2 regions of the Finegoldia sp. genome follow, and region 2 is predicted to be linked to the other one. Evidence: a T-box and tRNA genes for the amino acid it is inferred to sense, from the RefSeq annotation. Region 2 holds a T-box; the other holds one or more tRNA genes.
What was found. A T-box is a leader RNA that pairs with one kind of tRNA and senses whether it is charged. The one in region 2 lies ahead of leuS (leucine--tRNA ligase), so its partner is inferred to be a tRNA-Leu.

Region 1: it has a tRNA-Leu gene. The T-box ahead of leuS (leucine--tRNA ligase) is inferred to sense a tRNA for this amino acid. The anticodon was not compared.

Annotation. Positions count from the first base shown of each region.
Region 1 covers NZ_JBKWZF010000008.1:36,551-39,985, reverse strand. Annotated here, with positions in the region: gene rsxC (electron transport complex subunit RsxC) at 1-1,063, opposite strand, end outside; tRNA gene ACLUJM_RS05000 (tRNA-Leu) at 1,091-1,176, opposite strand; gene ACLUJM_RS04995 (lytic transglycosylase domain-containing protein) at 1,204-1,845, opposite strand; gene coaE (dephospho-CoA kinase) at 1,842-2,450, opposite strand; gene polA (DNA polymerase I) at 2,437-3,435, opposite strand, start outside.
Region 2 covers NZ_JBKWZF010000007.1:18,672-22,106, reverse strand. Annotated here, with positions in the region: gene ACLUJM_RS04455 (replication-associated recombination protein A) at 1-222, shown strand, start outside; gene asnS (asparagine--tRNA ligase) at 219-1,604, shown strand; T-box leader at 1,652-1,832, shown strand; gene leuS (leucine--tRNA ligase) at 1,870-3,435, shown strand, end outside.

The DNA of each region.
Region 1 (3,435 bases), on a different contig from region 2:
TGCAAATTATTCCGCCTGTAGTTTTAACAGTTGGAGCATCCAAATTGTATTGGCAAGCACCCATCATAGGACCACCAACGATAATCTTAAATGGAGTTTCCTTGAAACCGTCACAATAATCTACTAAATCCTTGAATTTAGTACCTACTGGAACGTAAATGTTTTTAGGTTCTTTAATAGCTGAACCTGTCATAGTTACAATTCTGTGAGTCAAAGGAATACTGTGAACTACAGCATCGTAAATAGCCATAGCACTTGAAATATTAAGTCCTTGAACTCCTCTTTCGTTCGATCTTTGAGCTTTTGAAATTTTCTTACCAGTAATTGAGTTGATAAGTCTTCTTTCATCCCCTTGTGGATATTTAGTTTTAACAGAGCAAATTGAAATATTTTTTTCATCCTTAGCGGCATTTTTCAATATTCCAATAGCCTTTTGTTTGTTATCCTCAACTCCTATGTATCCTTTATCGCAATCCATTAATTTCATGATAATTTTCAATCCACCAATTGCTTTTTGAGGATATAATTCCATATTAAGTTGGTCACTAGTTAAATAAGGTTCACATTCAGCCCCGTTCAAGATTACTTCCTCGATTTTTACATCAGGTTTTTTCTTCATCTTAATGTGAGTAGGGAATCCTGCTCCACCCAAACCTACTATACCAGCTTCTTTTATTCTTTCTAGGATAACTTCTTTTGATAATTGTGTAAAATCATCATTTGTTTCAGTGTATCCTAATTCGTTTAAACCGTCTGATTCGATTACTACGACTTCACCTTTTTGACCATTTGATAATACCATTTGCTCAATCTTAACAACCTTTCCACTAACTGAACTGTGAACAGGTGCTGAGATAGTCGCTTTAGATTCACCAATTTTTTGACCAACTTTAACCTCATCTCCTACTTTTACAATAGGTGTACAAGGCGCACCAATATGTTGATGCAATGGGATATAAACCATTTTTGGTTCAAAATTTGTATCTAAAGGACAATTTTGAGTATAGGATTTATGATCATCCATGTGAAATCCGCCTTTAAAAGTCAGATTTTCTAAACTCATTTTTTCACCCCTTTAATAAAATAAAAATGGTGCAGAGAAAGAGACTTGAACTCTTACGGGATTGCTCCCACTGCCCCCTCAAGACAGCGTGTCTACCATTCCACCACCCCTGCATGGTAAAGACCTAATTATTAGGTCTTTTAATATTTGTTAATAATATTTTTAATCAATTTAATGTAGTTTTTGCACCAAACTTTAAAATTTTTGTGCATATTTTCTTCCAGTTTTGTATCTTCATAAAAAATCTTGTAAATATTGTACTGATTTTCAACTTTTACAACGTAATATTTAGTCTCAGAAGATGGAATATCGTCTAAAGTTTGACCATCTTTGGAAAATGATTCATTCGCCAACCATTCTTTTACATTGCCAATTCCACCATTGTAAGCTGCAATAGCCAAATCGTGGTTTTTGAAATGATGCAACAAATAGGACAAATAAGCAGTTCCCATTTCGATGTTCTTATCAGGTTTTTTCAAATCTTCAACAGTGAAATGTGTGTTTCTCATATTGTTAATACTTTCTGCAGTATCAGGCATAAGTTGCATTAACCCCAACGCTCCAGCCTTTGATTTAACACTTGGATCAAAGTTAGATTCTACTTTAATAACACTCATAACCAAAAGCGGATCGACGTTGTATTCTTTTGCGTATGTATTAACCAAATCGACATATTTTACCGGTCTTGTCATAGTTGAATAAGCACTCACGCCAAATCCAACTAAAAACACAATCACAAAAATCGAAATAATCGTGATTAAAAATCTTTTAATAAATCTCATAATTTTTTCCTATCTATAAGTTTGTCAACTTTGAGTATTAAATCAGCTTCTGTCGTATTATTTGTAATAACCTCGTCAAATTCACAACAACTTTTTTCATAATCTAATTGCGAATTAACCCTCTTCAAAGCTGTATCGTAATCAAAGTTATTTCTTTTGATTACTCTTTGTATTCTGATATCTTTATCAGATACAACGACCCAATCTTCGTCGACATCAATGTATTTGTCAATCAAATCCTTGCTTTCCAAATACATAGAGATTTCCAGAAAAATCAAATCAGACTTTTCTTTCTTAATTCTTTTTACTACTCTTAATATTATATCAGTATGTGTTAATTCTTCAAGCTTTTTTAGTAATGTTTTTGAACTAAATAAAAGCTTGGAAAGTTTTTTTCTGTCGATATTAGAATTTTCGTCTAAAATTCCTTTTCCAAACTCATCCACAAGCTTATAATAAAGGTCTGTGCCTTGTTCATAGATTTGGTGAGTAATCTCATCCAAATCTATTACAACAAAGCCTTTTTCTCTTAATCTTCTACAAACCGTGCTTTTCCCACTGGCTATATTTCCAGCAACAACGATTATCCTCTTATTTTGCATCATACCAATTATCTGCACTGTTAACATCAATCTTCATGTCGACTTTCAGATCAACAGCATGTGTCATGACATCCTTCATTATTTCTAGGACTTTTTCTCTTTCATCTTCTGGACAATCCACGATAAGCTCATCGTGAACTTGCAAGATTAACTTGGCTTTTAGATTTTCTTCATTCAATCTATTGTAGAATTTCACCATAGCAACTTTAATTATATCCGCTGCAGAGCCTTGAATTGGCGTGTTAAGTGCCACACGTTCTCCAAAGCTTCTCACGTTGTAGTTTTTGGATTTTAATTCAGGGATGTATCTTCTTCTTTTCATTATAGTTTCAACGTAGCCTTTTTCCTTACCAATTGCAACTATATCTTCCATGTATTGCTTGATGCCTTTGTACGTGTTCAAATAATTTTCGATATATTCCTTGGCTTCTTTTCTAGTTATGTGCAAATCTTTACTCAAAGAATAATCTCCAATTCCGTAAACAATACCGAAGTTTACAGCCTTTGCGTTGGATCTTTGAAGTGATGTTACCTTGTCAAAATCAACCTTGAACACTTCGCTGGCAGTTTTTCTGTGAATGTCTGCACCATGCTTGAATGCATCAAGCATAACTTCGTCATTTGCCAAATCAGCTAACACTCTAAGCTCAATTTGGGAATAATCCGCATCCAACAGTACACTTCCTTTGCTTGGAACAAATGCTTTTCTGATAAGTCTTCCTTCTTCAGTTCTGATAGGAATGTTTTGCAAATTAGGGTTAGTAGAGCTAATTCTTCCAGTTTGCGCTATAGTTTGTTGGAATGTAGTGTGGATTTTGCCGTCTTCTTTAATTAAATCAACCATTCCATCGATATACGTCGTTTTGAGTTTCGCAATAGTTCTGTATCTTAAAATGTAGTCGATGATTTCGTGTCTACCACTTAAAGCCTCCAAAACTTCTTGGTCTGTCGATGGACCAGTTTTGTTCTTTTTTATTACAGGAAGTTC
Region 2 (3,435 bases):
GATATTCGCCAAAACAAGATTTACGATGTTCCTAGTCATTTGAAAGATGCACACTACAGTGGGGCAAAATCATTGGACAGAGGAATTGGGTACAAATATCCACATAATGATGATTCGTATCAACAATATTTACCAGACGAATTGAAAAATCAAAAATATTACGATCCAAAAGATATTGGATATGAAAGCAAAATATATAAAAAAATGAGGAGTAAAGAATGATATTAATTAGAGATTTAATTAAAGATTACGAAAAATATTCTGACAAAGAAGTTGAAGTTGGAGGTTGGATTAAAAACTCAAGATTTAGTAAGAATGTTGGATTTATTGAACTAAACGACGGAACTTTCTTCAATCCGGTTCAAATAGTAGTAGGAAAAGATAATGAAGATTTTGAAAAGAGTGAAAAGTTAAAATTAAGCTCAGCAATTATTGTCGTAGGTAAATTAGTTTTGACTCCAAATTCTAAACAACCTTTTGAAATTCAAGCAGAAAAAATTATAGTTGAAGGGGAATCTACAGATGATTATCCACTTCAAAAGAAGAGACATACTTTTGAATTTTTGAGAACAATATTACATTTAAGACCAAGAACTAATACATTTAATGCTGTATTTAGAGTTAGAAGTAGATTGGCATTTGCTATTCATAAATTCTTTAATGAAAGAGGATTTGTATATGTTCATACTCCAATAATAACAGGTAGTGATGCTGAAGGCGCTGGAGAAATGTTCAGAGTTACAACATTAGATTTAGATAATATTCCAAAAGATGACGATGGAAATGTTGATTTTTCACAAGATTTCTTCTCAAAATCTACTAACTTAACTGTAAGTGGTCAATTACAAGCAGAAGCTTACGCATTAGCATTTAGAAATGTGTATACATTTGGACCAACTTTCAGAAGTGAACACTCTAATACTCCTAGACATGCTGCAGAGTTCTGGATGATGGAACCTGAAATATGTTTTGCTGATTTGGATGATGTATGCAATTTGGCTGAAGATATGGTTAGATATATCATAAAAGATGTTATGGAAAATTGTGAAGAAGAAATAAAATTCTTCAACAGTTTTGTAGACAAGAACTTAATTGAAAGATTAACAAAAGTTGCCAATAAATCATTCAAAAAATTAACTTATACTGAAGCTGTTGAAATTTTACAAAAATCAGGAGAAAAATTTGAATATCCTGTTGAATGGGGAATGGATTTACAAACAGAACACGAAAAATATTTGAGTGAAAAAGTTGTTGACGGGCCGGTATTTGTTACTGATTATCCAAAAGAAATCAAGGCATTCTACATGAGACTTAACGACGACAACAAAACAGTTGCAGCAACAGACCTTTTAGTTCCAGGAATTGGTGAATTAATTGGTGGAAGCCAAAGGGAAGAAAGATACGAATTGTTAGATAAGAAAATGGATGAATTAGGATTCAACAAAGAAGAATACAAATGGTATCTTGATTTAAGAAAATACGGTGGAGTTAAGCACGGTGGATTTGGATTAGGTTTCGAAAGAATGGTAATGTATATGACAGGAATGTCAAACATAAGAGATGTCATTCCATTCCCAAGAACTGTTGGACATTGTGAATACTAATATTGAATTTAATTCTGTGATGTGATATCATAGTAATAAGTTTTTATAATAATATTTGAATAAAAGTAGTAAATAATTAAAAATTTTCAGAGAATTGATGGTTGGTGTGAATCAATATTTGAGATTATTGAACTTGTTTATTAATAGAATATTCGTATATCTGCGTTAAAGATTTGAGTGGGATTAACCAATAAGAGTGGTACCGCGGAATTTTATTTCGTCTCTTCTATGTAAGAGGCGAATTTTTTATTATTTGGAGGTAAAAATGGATAGATATAATCCGAATTCAATTGAGAAAAAGTGGCAAAAATTTTGGGAAGAAAACAAAACTTTCAAGACTTCTGATGACAAGTCAAAAGAAAAATTCTACGCATTGGTAGAGTTTCCTTATCCTTCTGGACAAGGACTACACGTAGGTCATCCAAGACCATACACTGCATTGGACATCGTTTCAAGAAAAAGAAGAATGCAAGGATATAATGTTTTATATCCAATGGGTTGGGATGCATTTGGACTTCCTACAGAAAACTTTGCTATTAAAAATAAAATAAGACCAGAAATTGTTACTGAAAACAACATCAAAAACTTCAAAAGACAAATGCAATCAATAGGTTTTTCTTTTGATTGGGACAGAGAAATAAATACAACAGACCCAGACTACTATAAATGGACTCAATGGATTTTCATCCAAATGTTTAAAAAAGGACTTGCTTACAAAAAGGAAATGCCAATTAACTGGTGTCCTTCATGTAAAACAGGACTTGCAAATGAAGAAGTAATTAACGGTCACTGCGAAAGATGTGGCGGTGAAGTAATCAGAAAAGTTAAGAATCAATGGATGCTTAAGATTACTGAATACGCTGATAGACTTATAGATGATTTAAAAGATGTCGATTATTTGGATAGAATAAAATCGCAACAAATCAACTGGATTGGAAGATCATACGGTGCAGAAATTAATTTTTCAATAAAAGAAGTTGACGAAAAAATTACTGTTTTTACAACAAGAGCAGATACTATATTTGGTGCAACTTATATGGTTATTTCAGTTGATCATCCTTTGATTGAAAAATATAGTGATAGAATTAAAAACATCGAAGAAATCAGAAGTTACAGACAAGAAGTTGCTAAGAAATCCGAATTGGAAAGAACAGATTTATCTAAAGAAAAAACAGGATACAAAATTGATGGATTAACAGCGATTAATCCTTTGACTAACAAAGAAATTCCTGTTTATGTATCAGATTATGTATTGATGACTTATGGAACAGGTGCTATTATGGCAGTTCCTGCTCACGATGACAGAGACTACGAATTTGCTAAAAAATTCAACATTGAAATGATTCCTGTAATTGAAGGATCCAACATAGAAAATTCTGCATTCACTGAAACTAATGAAGGAAATCTTATTAATTCTGAGTTTTTAAATGGTTTGAGTGTAGACGAAGCAAAACAAAAAATGTATGAATACATTGAAGAAAAAGAAATAGGTCACAAGAAAACAAATTATAAATTAAGAGACTGGGTATTTTCTAGACAAAGATATTGGGGAGAACCAATTCCATTGGTTTACTGTGAACATTGTGGATGGGTTCCATTGGAAGAAAAAGATTTACCACTAGTATTGCCTAAGGTTGATAATTATGAACCTACAGATAATGGAGAATCACCACTATCTAATATAGATGAATTTGTTCATACAAAATGTCCAAAATGCGGTAGAGATGCTGTCAGAGAAACTGATACTATGCCACAATGGGCAGGATCTTCTTGGTATTATTTGAGATATACTGATCCACACAACGACGAAGCGATAGCAAGTAAAGAAAAC